Regions from separate parts of the Alteromonas sp. K632G genome, predicted to be linked through region 3. Evidence: predicted binding sites of a transcription regulator. Region 3 holds the regulator's gene; each other region holds the start of a gene.
What was found. The regulator FNR, encoded in region 3, switches genes on or off when oxygen is low (the NO sensors DNR and NnrR bind a similar motif). The targets are predictions, from matches to a motif close to TTGATCTAGATCAA.
Positions count from the first base shown of each region.

Region 1: the regulator FNR is predicted to act here: its motif matches at 1,458-1,471, upstream of J5X92_RS03225 (high-potential iron-sulfur protein).
Region 2: the regulator FNR is predicted to act here: its motif matches at 1,785-1,798, upstream of J5X92_RS01465 (DUF3149 domain-containing protein).
Region 4: the regulator FNR is predicted to act here: its motif matches at 1,745-1,758, upstream of J5X92_RS04230 (OmpW family outer membrane protein).

Region 1 is NZ_JAGGDM010000002.1:121,225-124,369, reverse strand. Features, by position in the region: gene J5X92_RS03230 (amidase) at 1-931, shown strand, start outside; gene J5X92_RS03225 (high-potential iron-sulfur protein) at 1,016-1,309, opposite strand; gene J5X92_RS03220 (flavin reductase) at 1,556-2,239, opposite strand; gene J5X92_RS03215 (CPXCG motif-containing cysteine-rich protein) at 2,232-2,423, opposite strand; gene J5X92_RS03210 (exonuclease domain-containing protein) at 2,627-3,145, shown strand, end outside.
Region 2 is NZ_JAGGDM010000001.1:337,416-340,560, forward strand. Features, by position in the region: gene J5X92_RS01455 (sigma-54 dependent transcriptional regulator) at 1-245, shown strand, start outside; gene J5X92_RS01460 (HAMP domain-containing sensor histidine kinase) at 242-1,630, shown strand; gene J5X92_RS01465 (DUF3149 domain-containing protein) at 1,906-2,031, shown strand; gene smrB (endonuclease SmrB) at 2,116-2,709, opposite strand; gene prmB (50S ribosomal protein L3 N(5)-glutamine methyltransferase) at 2,798-3,145, shown strand, end outside.
Region 3 is NZ_JAGGDM010000007.1:53,716-56,860, reverse strand. Features, by position in the region: gene J5X92_RS08530 (heavy metal translocating P-type ATPase) at 1-63, shown strand, start outside; gene ccoS (cbb3-type cytochrome oxidase assembly protein CcoS) at 65-280, shown strand; gene J5X92_RS08520 (sulfite exporter TauE/SafE family protein) at 267-926, shown strand; gene fnr (fumarate/nitrate reduction transcriptional regulator Fnr) at 977-1,717, shown strand; gene uspE (universal stress protein UspE) at 1,815-2,738, shown strand; gene ttcA (tRNA 2-thiocytidine(32) synthetase TtcA) at 2,919-3,145, shown strand, end outside.
Region 4 is NZ_JAGGDM010000002.1:337,002-340,146, reverse strand. Features, by position in the region: gene aroE (shikimate dehydrogenase) at 1-395, opposite strand, end outside; gene J5X92_RS04235 (group II truncated hemoglobin) at 424-855, shown strand; gene J5X92_RS04230 (OmpW family outer membrane protein) at 957-1,631, opposite strand; gene hemF (oxygen-dependent coproporphyrinogen oxidase) at 1,797-2,741, opposite strand; gene J5X92_RS04220 (Sua5/YciO/YrdC/YwlC family protein) at 2,738-3,145, opposite strand, start outside.

The DNA.
Region 1 (3,145 bases), on a different contig from region 3:
TGGGCTGTTATCTCGTACGCACATTGTCCCTATCTCATATACCCAAGATACCGCAGGTCCTATGACCGCAAACGTTAACGATGCATGGTTAATGGCATCAATCATGGCAGGTGTAGATACAAAAGATAGCGCAACGCTAGAGGCTAGCAAACACATGCTTAATGCACCGCAGCAAAGTATGTTGGCGACCGATTTAAAAGGCGTGCGCGTAGGCGTTGTGCGTTACCGTCAAGGGGATAACCCTCATGTGCTTTCTACTTATGAAAAAGCCTTAAATAGCCTAACTGCCGCAGGCGCTGAGCTGGTGGAAATTAGCGACTTCAAACAACCTGAAAGTTTTTGGGCCGACTCTTATCAAGTGTTACTTAGCGAGTTTCATTACACATTAAACGAATACTTAGAAGGCAGTCCAGCGGACATTCCTGTGCGCAGTTTGTCGGAACTTATTACTTACAATCAAGCAGGCTCTCGAGAACTTGCGCTCTTTAATCAAGATATATTCGAAAAAGCAGTGAATACAGATGACATTAATAGCCCAGAATACGCTTCGGCTCTAGCCTTGGTAAGAGAAACTGCGAGAGACAAGGGTATTGATGCCCTAATGGCACAACATAAAGTTGATGTACTTGTGGCACCCTCAAATAGCCCGGCTTTTCTGATTGATGGCGTGTATGGCGATCATTCCCCAATGGGGTTTATTGGAATTGGGTATTTAGCGGCCATTGCAGGTTATCCGCATCTTACTGTACCGGCAGGAGAAGTGAAAAACCTTCCGGTGGGAATTAGCTTTATTGGCAAGCAATGGGACGATGAAAAAGTGCTACGCATTGGCAGTATATTTCAAGCAAAGCATGGGGCCTATATAAAGCCTGGTTTGTTACCGAGCCGACTACATAACCCCGCATTGTTAGACGCTGTGAAGGGGCTGTAACTCGTTATAGACCCTTATCTCAAATGCATAAAAAAGCCCCAGCACACGTGAGCGAGACTGGGGCTTTTTTGATAATTCGAGTTACTAGCCTGGGCGTTTAACCCATGCACTACACCAACCATTGGCGTTAACCAATTTGTTAGGGAAGATGGCGCAAGGGCGGTGTTGTTCGCCGTCGGCACCTTGAATGTACATGCAGTTGTTACATTTAGCACCGTCTACAGTAGACGCCGCAGTGTAGTTTAATGCTTTCGCGCTTGGATCATCTGCTTGTAGTTGTTCTTGCGCATTCGCACGTAACGCAACGCTTCCTAACGTTAGGCCTATCAAAGATGTACCTGACAATTTCAGAAAGTCACGACGGTTTACAGACTTCATAATTCTCTCCAATTGAGATAATAACGATAATGATTCTTTTTTACTCAGCGCCTAAAACGCAAAAACCTGCCGCAAGGCAGGTTTTGAATGTTAATAATTATACTATAACCCGTGGCGTTTGGATCTAACACAAAGCAATAAATATTTGTTGATCTAGATTAACGAGTTTCACCTGAACAGCTAGCAAAATCAATGTCCTATAGCATCAACGCAACATTAGTTTGCGCGCCACTGGCAAAACATGAATTATTTTTTAGTTACGCTCGCCTGTGTTAAAGGCACATCGGGTTTTGCGTAAGCATATTGGGCTATCTTTTGCGTACTATGATAAGTGTCCAGACCCGAGATACATGAGGTTTGTAGTGATTCAAGATCTATATACCCATCTTCGGCAATAGCACTTTTTGCAATGTCATCTCCTGTAGTGCTGCTGCCCGCAATAAAGACCTCTTGGATTTCACCTATAATCATTTCCGTTTGATTACACAACGTAAAATGCTGTTCTACTTTAAGCCCCATCTTTATCGCGCTTTCTTTAACATAAGGCGCGCTGAAGTTCTGGCTAAACCAAGGCGTTAGTCCAACCTCATCGAACTCACTCACACCATTATCATACCGCGCAGATGTTTGATGTGCTTTGTCAGTCCAACTTGTATGAACATGATTTAAAGTGAACATACCTTGCTGCTTAATATTAGTCAGAGAATCTCGCTGTGCAGTGTGTGGGCGCATAATAATACCCAGCAATGGTGGGTTAGCCCCTACATGAACCACAGAACTAATAATAGCTAAGTTGTTAACTCGGCCATCGGTGGTGCCTAACAGTGAGGAAGATTTAAAGCCAGATAGACTATTCACAAAGTTGGCGCGATATCGTTGCGGCAAAGCATTGATATCCTGCAACGAAAAATGGGTACCACTATCAGCCATTTTCCTGCTCCGCAATAATATTTAAGTCTTCGCCTTGCTGATAAACACCAAGTTCTATAGGTTGGCAACATACTTGGCAATCAAGTACCTGCACCTGACCCACATCATTAACCTCATCAATTTCTACATCATTGGCTGCCATGCAATATGGGCAAGAGAACGCCATCGATCGCGTTAAGCTCATGATTTCCTCGTATGTGAATTACGTTGTGATAGTTATTACGAGTAAAGTAGAAAACTGGATTGACTGCCAATTAAGCCAGAATGACTTTACAAGCTACTACGCAAGCGCCTGTGCACCTACGCATGAAATAAAAAGGGAAAAGGTTGAATAATAGGGCTGTATAAATATACACTAATTAGTGTATGCAATAGTTTGGTTTTATAATGCGAAAAGATTTGCCACCACGATATTACTTAGCCCACTTTTTTGAGTTCTTAGCGTTCTTTAAAGGGGCGAATGCTGCGTTGTTAAGTGATGACGCTCATGGTTTTATAGAAAGCTTTAACCAGCTAGATGCTGACAAACAATGCATCATTGTGCGTGCGGCTAATCGTAAATATGCGGTAATTGACAGGTCGCAGTTTTCTTATGCAGAAATAGCTAACCCTCAACAGCAAATTGACGAGCTGATTGAAGCTAAGTGGTTCGGCGATTTGCACCATGCTTCGCTGCAAGATATTGCAGGCGTACTGACTAAAGACGCTATTTTAAGGTTGTTAAGTGAATACGGTGCCACTCAAGGTTTGGCATCATTGACCAAGCCCGTGCTTGTATCGCGCTTAGAAGCCTGCATTAATCAGCATGGCTGGCCTGAAGGGCTAAATGAGCATACTTACTTAGTGTGTTTGTTTGATGCACCGCTAAAATTTTTATTATTCCTTTATTTTGGCAATACCAAAGGC
Region 2 (3,145 bases), on a different contig from region 3:
TATGTCGACGAGTCAGTATATTACATCCAGATGGTACGCTGGATGCTGATGACTTCGGTTTACCCTCTATTAGCGGTGAGGTGAATACAGAGCGAAAAGGGGGAAAAGAGCCGAGCAAATCAGAGATTGAGGCGGCGCTTACAGAATTTAACGGCACTATATCTAAAGTGGCAAGGTACTTAGGGTTATCCAGACAAGCGCTTTACCGCCGGCTAGATAAATATGGAATTGATTATAAATCGTGAGGTTAATTAAAAATAAGCTTCGGGTCGCGGCGCTTTGTGCCACAGCAATAGGCATGGCGCCTATGTTGTATGTAAGCGACCTGTCGGTTGTTCAAAAAGCTTTGCTTGTCCTTGTGTCTTTATGCTTATGTACACTTGCTGTGAAAGTTTGTACGGCGCCAATAAACAAACAATTAGAGGCGCTTAAAATAGGTTTGCTCAATTTTAAAGACGGTGAGTTTTCGTCAACACTGTCTTGTAAATCAAACGACGAGTTTAAAACCTTATCCCAGCTTTATAACGATACCGCAGAAACCCTTCGCCGAGAAAAGCAGTGGTTGTATCAACGAGAGCTAATGCTAGATAAAGTGCTGCATAGTTCACCTGACGTTTTATTGTTAGTGAACGATCAGATGCATGTGGTGCTAAGTAACCGCCAAGCCTGCGAGTTCTTCCATCCAACAACTAGGGTGGAGGATACAGGCTCTGAGGAAAATGGCGCTGGTACGAATAAGTTGGGCGCCAGTAAGTTGGCTGCTAGCAGTTCGGGTACCAGGAGCTTAGAAGGTTACACCCTCGGTACTTTACTTAACAATAAACCAGACACGCTAAAAGATGTTTTGCTAGAAAATCGAGAAGGGCTATTTACTTTGCCTCAGGGGGCTAGCGGCATTCAAACATGGCATATGTCTACAGGAACGTTTTTATTAAATAATCAAACTCACCGACTGTATATTCTTAAGCAAATGACGCGAGAGCTTAACCGACAAGAAGTATCGGTGTGGAAAAAGGTAATAAGAGTAATTAGTCACGAGCTCAATAATTCCTTGGGGCCTATTTCTAGCCTATTACATAGCGGCCAAATTGTAGGCCAACAAAATGGTGATGCCCGTCTGGTGCGTGTGTTCCATACTATTGAAGAACGTATCGCCCACTTAAACCAATTTGTTCAAGGGTATGGAAGATTTGCAAAATTGCCTCCACCAGTTTTAGCAACAATTGATTGGGATAAAATAACGGCGCAACTCAGCAATCAATGTGACTTTAAGTTAACCATGCAAGAGGCTGTTGAGGTGAAAGCCGATGCAGTCCAATTAGAGCAGCTATTAATTAACTTACTTAAAAATGCCCATGAGTCGGGAGGCGACCCACAGGATGTGGAGCTCGTCATTAAACAAACGGCTTCTCAAGTTATTATTGAAGTACTCGATAGCGGAAAAGGCATGACGGATAGCGTGATGACGAATGCGCTGGTTCCTTTTTATTCCACTAAAGCTAATGGGAGTGGATTAGGGTTAGCGCTATGCCGAGAAATAACGGATGCGCATAATGGCCACTTAGTAATTCAAAACCGAAAAAATAAGGGGTTATGTGTGCGTTTTATTATTGATAAAACCACAAAGTAGCAGGCAAAAAAATAGGGGAACAGACGGGCGTCTGTTCCCCTTACGACGCTAAGCCAAGACCGTTTTTAACCTACGTCGAACAGGCATGTACAATGTATTGCAAATGAGAATGATTTGCAATGGCATTTTAGATTATTTTTAATTTTTTTATACATTGATCTCGATCAACTTCTCTACATCCCTTCTATTTACCGTATTTCAGACTTGATCCAGATCACAAACCTTCGCCAAGAAATCGCTATCATTACCTTATTAACCCTGTGAGGAGAAACACTATGTTACTAAGTATGATTTCAGATCCCGTTGTATGGGGCTCGCTTTTAGGTATTGGTATTATTATTGGAATGGGCGTGTTTTATACCTACCTATTTATGCACAACAGCGCAGAACTTGATAAGTAAAAATTGTTTTGCCTGTATGTCGCGGCGTTTGACATGAATTAGGTAAATGATAGGTCAAGAACTCAGTAACGATAACTACGTTCACTATCGCTTATATTCTGGCGTGGGCACATCTAGCAACACAAGCAATGCCGCTTGTCCGCCGTATTCAAGTGGCGCTTGATGGAAAGCATTCACGTGTGGATGCTGTATTAAGTAGTGGGGGAGTGCATTTTTTAAAACGCCCTGTCCAAACCCGTGCATAATAGAAACACAATCTACCGACTCTTTTCGGGCGGTATAAATTAATGAGGCTATTTCTGTTTTTGCCATTTCTCGGGTCATACCGTGCAAATCCAGCAGAAACTCAGGGGAATAGTCTCCTCGTCTAAGCTGTTTTAGTACATGCGTTGGCACGCCTTCTCGGCAATACCGCATGGGGCCTTCTTGCGGAAGTACGGCTTGGTACATATCGGAAAAACTAAAACTCGCCGCTACCTGCTTACTGCCTTTTAGGTCTTTAACCCCTGCTAATTGCTTTTTCTTTTCAAGGGCGACTTTCTTATTCGGAACAATCTTGTCCTGCTCCATGGGCTTTACACCTTGCACAGCATCAGCAAATGAGAAGGTATCTTCAATCACTTTTGGCTTCTCAATGCCTTTTTTCATGGCTTTTAGTTCTTTTTTAAATGCTTTCATTATGAACCGATATGCAAATTAACGTGGGCGCAGGCGTTATCTTTGGGTATGATACCAGCTTTCATATTCCTGATGTACCCAAGCTCTTATGACCGACAAGTTTTACTTAGAAGAAGCCATCGAAGATTTACACAGCATACTTGATATGATTCGGTGGGCTACCAGTCGATTTAACGACGCCGCCCTCTATTTTGGTCATGGTACCGATAACGCTTGGGATGAAGCATTAAGCCTTACCATGCAAGCGCTACACTTGCCGCATTCGTTATCTGAGCATGTTGGCGACAGCATGTTGTCATCAAGACTCACAAAAAGTGAGCGCGAAAAAATTGCTGAGCTTGTTTTAAAACGAGTTCAAACCCGTATGCCTCTGCCTTACATTACCAACGAAGCTTGGTTTTGCGGCATGCCATTTTACGTTGATGAGCGCGTGCTT
Region 3 (3,145 bases):
GTTGGCATGTCACTGAGTAGTATTATTGTGGTCACCAATTCAACGAGGTTATTAAGTAAATAATATGAGTATCATTTACGTCTTAATTCCCATCGCTATTATTATTGTTGCGCTGGCACTGGTTATCTTTTTCTGGGCGGTAAAAACCAATCAGTTTGAAGATCTTGATAGACAGGGCTACAGCATTTTGTTTGATGATGATTTATCAGGTGATGAAAAGAAGCTAGCCGAGCAGCGAAAGCAGTTACAACAACGCAAAGAAACAGATGACAGAGATTAATATATTCTCTGCTTTTTTCATTGGAATTGCTGGCGGCGTGCATTGTGTGGGTATGTGCGGTGGTATTGTTGCCGCACTACGCACAGTAACGCCAAGTAATGAACCGGCATTACCCTACACCCTTGCCTATAATTTTGGCCGTATCCTCAGCTACACATTAGCCGGCGCTATTACAGGCGCTGTCGGCCAAATGGCCACCGAGTTTGTGCCTATTGCTAAACCCGTTTTATCTTTGATTAGTGGCGTTATGCTGCTGCTATTAGCGTGTTATTTGGGAAAGTGGTGGCAAGGCTTGAATTATATTGAAGCTATGGGACGCGGCTTATTTAAAGCTATTCAGCCAATATCTAAACGATTTCTTCCATTCAAAAGCCCGGTTTATGCACTACCCTATGGTTTTATATGGGGCTGGCTACCCTGCGGGTTGGTCTATTCCACGTTAACGTGGTCATTAGCATCGGGGTCGGCCGTTGACGGCGCTGCCATCATGTTATTTTTTGGGTTAGGTACTCTGCCCACTTTGTTAGCTGCAAGCGCAGGTAGCCAGTACCTAATAGCTGGTTTTAGGCACCCCGTGGTAAGACAATGCTTTTCCGTAATAGTGGCTATTTACGCTCTCTTTTTAATTTATGCAGCAATTTCATAAACAAAAGAGTAAGATTAATATTAAGTCGACCCTATTTATAGTTTGAACCTATGAGCAAAGGAAGCCAATTCTCAATTCATTGTCAAAATTGCAGTTTCAGCCACTTGTGTTTGCCCGTTGCGCTAAACAAGACTGAGATTGAATCTTTAGATGATATTATTGAGCGAAAGAAACCCCTTCACAAGAGTGATTTGCTGGTAAAGTCGGGAGATAAATTCAACTCTCTTTACGCAGTACGCACGGGCTCTTTTAAGTCTTTCGTCACCAATTCAGATGGTGAAGAGCAGATTACAGGTTTTCACTTCCCTGGCGATATTATCGGCTTCGATGCCTTACGGGAAAATAAGCACCAAAGTTATGCTCAGGCATTAGAAACCGCCATGGTGTGCGAATTACCGTATGAAACGCTTGATGAAATGTCGGTTCAATTTCCTAAGTTAAGACATCAAATAATGAGTTTTATGAGTGCGGAAATTAAACAAGATCATGATCTCATGATGTTGCTTAATAAACGCTCAGCGGAAGAACGTCTATTGTATTTCCTCTCTCAGCTTTCTCAACGTTTCGAAGAACGTGGATTTTCAAATAAAGAATTTCACCTAACCATGACTCGAAATGAAATTGGGAACTATCTTGGTCTAACTATTGAGACCATTAGCCGCCTGTTAAGCCGTTTTCAAAAAGAAAATATTATCCAAGTGGACGGTAAACTCATCACTATTTTAGATTTTGATGAGATGTCACAACGTTTAACGTCTGTGGTTGCACCTAATATCGCCTGTAATAGCTAATCTTCAAAGCTTTTGATCTAAAACAAGTTACGTAATAGCAAATAGGTATTACACTTAAATTGTAGCAACCAAAATTCTGACTATGTTTGGAGGGGTTATGATTAAGTATGAGCGTATTTTAGCGGTTATTGAAGCCGATAGAGAAACCCAACCTGCGCTTAGCCGTGCATATGAACTTGCCAAAAAGACAGGTGCCTCTGTCACCGCCATGCTGGTGGTTTACGACTTATCTTACGATATGACAACCATGCTTAGCCCTGATGATCGTGAAGCCATGCGTGATGCGGTCACTAAAGAACATGCTGGATGGTTGAAAAAAACTTTAGACGACTTAGGTTTTTCTAAAACAGATATAGTTGTGGAATGGAACAACCGTGCCTTTGAAGCTGTGGTGCATTATGTCATCGACAACAGTATAGATTTAGTGGTAAAAGCAACTAAGCGCCATGACGATTTAGCTTCTGTTATTTTTACTCCTACAGACTGGCATCTACTTAGAAAATGTCCCTCCCCCGTATTATTGGTTAAAGATCATGAATGGCCTGAAAATGGTGAAATTATTGCCGCGGTAAATGTAGGCAGTGAAGACGACGAGCATGCCTTACTTAACGACAAAATCACGGTGATTGCTAACGATTATGCCGCGCTGCTCAGCGGTAACGTAAATTTGGTAAACAGCTACCCAGCTACGCCGCTAAATATTGCTATTGAAGTTCCTGAGTTTGACCCAGACACTTACAACAACGCGGTAAAGCATCATCACGAACTTGAGATGAACACACACAGCGAGAAGTATGCTATCGATAGTAAGCGCTGTTATGTGAAGGAAGGCCTTCCTGAAAAAGTCATTCCAAAGATAGCCCAAGATATAGACGCTGAACTTGTTATCATAGGTACGGTTGGCAGAATAGGTATTTCTGCGGCTCTCATAGGTAACACCGCAGAACATGTTATTGATGAACTTGTGTGTGATGTACTGGCAATAAAACCAGACGGCTTTATTTCGCCCCTTTCACGGTAATTCAGACAGGTTCATAAACAGCCTGTCGGCACTGTTTGCTATCTTTGCGCTATAGCTTTAAACGCTATTGTTTTTTGTTAGAAGAGAGGGCCAACAAGATTTAAAAAATCTGAACCTCGCACATTCAATTTTACTTGATTACTGTATAATGGTTTTTTTCGCAGTAACAAAGCTATTGATATGAACAGTGCAGGCACAAACCGTGCGGACGCTCCGTTAACCGCGTCTCAAAACAAACAAAAATACAGCTTTAATAAGCTACAAAAGCGACTTCGTCGAAATGTAGGCAAAGCGATTGCTGATTTCGGCATGATTGAAAACAACGATAAAGTCATGGTGTGCTTATCTGGCGGCAAAGACAGTTACGCTATGCTTGATATTCTTATGTTTTTAAAGCGCATTGCGCC
Region 4 (3,145 bases), on a different contig from region 3:
GCCGCTCCACCTGCACCTATTAATAGCACGCGTTTACCTTGCAGTTGTACACCATGATTAAGTAAGTCATTAACTAACCCTACGCCATCGGTATTAAAACCTGCAATGGTGCCATCGCTACGCTTCATTAATGTATTAACCGCTTTTGCATCTAACGCAGCTTGGTCGTCTACACTGGCAAGCGCAAAGGCATCTTGTTTGAAAGGCATAGTGACATTGCAGCCTACCGCGCCAGGTTGCGATAAGAATGTGTTCGCTGCAGGCGTAAAACCATCTTCTGGGGCGAGGATTTTTTCGTAACTAATTTGCTCGCCGCATTGCTTAGCGAACATTTGATGAATAGTTGGTGATAGACTCTGAACTATAGGGTTACCGAAAACGGCAAACTTTTTCATTGAATTGTTATTAATAAGGCTGTCTGTCATGGGAATGTCTAACTTCTTTAAATCGATACGAAAGGAAAAACCTGCTGTGTCAGAGACTACACCATATTACCGAATAGGTGGAGAGGATAAGGTACGCCTTTTGGCAAACCGTTTTTATGACATTATGCGTGATGATCCTATTGCAAAAGAGCTTTACGCTATTCATCCTCAGCCAACAGATAGAATCAGAGAAGTGTTTTTTCTTTATTTAAGTTTATGGTTAGGCGGGCCTGATACCTATCAGCAGCAATATGGTCACCCACGGCTACGTTCACGACATCTTTCTTTTAGTGTTACACCAGAATTAAAAGACCAGTGGATGTACTGTATGCGAAAAGCCATGCACGAGACGGTTGATGACCTTCCGTTGGCGCAGCAACTTCTTAACGCGCTAGATCAACTTGCCACGCATATGATTAATACTAAATAAAAAGCGCTCCGTGAGATACGGAACGCTTCAGATTAAGATTCAAGGTTATCCAAGCTTAAGAGGCCACTTATATAAACGTAACTTACCTCATTAGATGAATCTTAGAATGTATAGCCTACAGACAATGTATAAACCCAAGGGTCAATATCAATGTCGTTTACGCTACCTTCTGCACCACCTACGGTAAATGACGCTTCGGTATTAATATCGATGTAACGTACTGACGCATTAACATGCCACTCTTTATCTATTTGATAGTCCATTCCCACTTGTGCAGAAATACCTACAGAATTATCTAAAGACAAATCTTCAAGGCCTGCTTCTTTATTTGCATCCGTAAATGACTCATCAAAGATAAAGGTATAGTTTAAACCTGCACCAATATAAGGTTGAAAAGCAGCGTTAGCATCGTTGAAGTAGTAGTTAACAGTAACAGTTGGGGGCAAGTGCGTGACTTCTCCCAATGTATTACCTGTCCCTAGTGGATCGTTGACTGAAAAATTCACATCGTGAGTAAACGGCGTTGCGGCCAACAATTCAACATTGATATTGTCGGTGATGAAATAAGCAACGTTTAATCCTAACTGGGTATCGTTATCGATAGTCAGTGCTACACCTAAATCGCTACCACCGGCAATGATGTTAGAGGTTGATTCGTCGGGCGCAACGGTTGTTAATCCACCACGAACTATCCAATCACCCTTTTCATGAGCTGAAGCAAAAGGAGCGGCAAGCGCTAAAGAAATACATATGGCTGAAAGTGTGTGTGTACGCATTGTGTGTCTCTCATGTGTTTAATGATAATGACGACACTGTAAACGTTTAAAAAGAAAATAATTTGATCCAGCGCAAGGTGCAATCTAGCTACATACCTTGGTAATAAGGGAATTTGATGTGGATCAAGGGAATGGCACCACAGGAAGAACCCATGGTGCAAAATATTACCAGTTTGTAGGCTGAAGCCAGTCAGTTAGCTTTGCTTCCGCGCTACCTGGAGCTGGAGTATAGCAATACTCCCATCGCGCAAGTGGTGGCATAGACATTAAAATTGATTCGGTTCTACCACCAGTTTGTAACCCAAACAAAGTGCCTCTATCGAATACCAAGTTGAATTCTACATAGCGACCACGTCGATAGAGCTGAAAGTCACGCTCTCTTTCACCGTATGAGGTGCTTTTTCGCTTTTCTACGATAGGTACGTAAGCATCAACAAAACCATTACCCACTGCCTGCATAAAGTTGAATGAAGTTTCAAACCCCCAATCATTTAAATCGTCAAAGAATAAACCGCCTACCCCACGTGTTTCATTACGATGCTTTAAGAAGAAGTAGTCATCACACCACTTCTTATATTTCCCATACACGTCTTCACCAAAGGGAGCACACAATTTCTTTGCGGTATTGTGCCAATGCACTACGTCGTCTTTAAAGGGGTAAAACGGGGTTAAATCAAACCCACCGCCAAACCACCAAATAGGCGCTTCACCTTCTTTTTCGGCAATAAAAAAGCGTACATTTGCATGAGACGTCGGAATATAGGGGTTGTGTGGGTGAATAACCAACGAGACCCCCATGGCCTGAAAGTTTCTACCCGCAAGTTCTGGGCGGTTAGCCGTGGCAGACGCCGGCATCTGACTTCCAAATACATGAGAAAAGTTAACCCCACCTTGCTCTATTACTGCGCCGTTTTTAATAACCCGTGAACGCCCGCCACCGCCTTCCTCGCGAACCCAAGAGTCTTCTTTAAACTGTCCTTTGCCGTCGGCAAGTTCTAAGGTTTGGCAAATGTTGTCCTGCAATGATAGTAAGTATGCTTTTACTTGTTCTATTACTTCATCGGCGTCTTTACCGTCTAACTGTTGATTTACGTGTTGGGGGTCAATCATGATCTTATTATCTCTCCGGTATCGCCGTCACGGATGGTACTGGGTTTAGCGTGGCCACCTACTTCTCCATCAATATAGAAAACACTATCACCAAATATATTGATTGCGTCCTGCTGGGTGATTGCGGGTTGTTGGCCAGTTAGGTTGGCACTTGTAGATACAAGTGGCTTTTCTAGCTTTTCACATAAAGCTTTAACCACTGGATGGTTGCTTACTCGAACCGCTATTTTTTCATGCTTGCCAGTTAACCACTGTGGCGTCGACGCCGACTTGGGTAGCAGCCAAGTATTTGGCCCAGGCCAACTGGACACAATTTCAGTACGTCTGTGCTGAAGTATGGCTTCATCATTTATATAAGGTAATAGCTGAGAATAGTTAGCGGCAATCAAAATTACCCCTTTTTC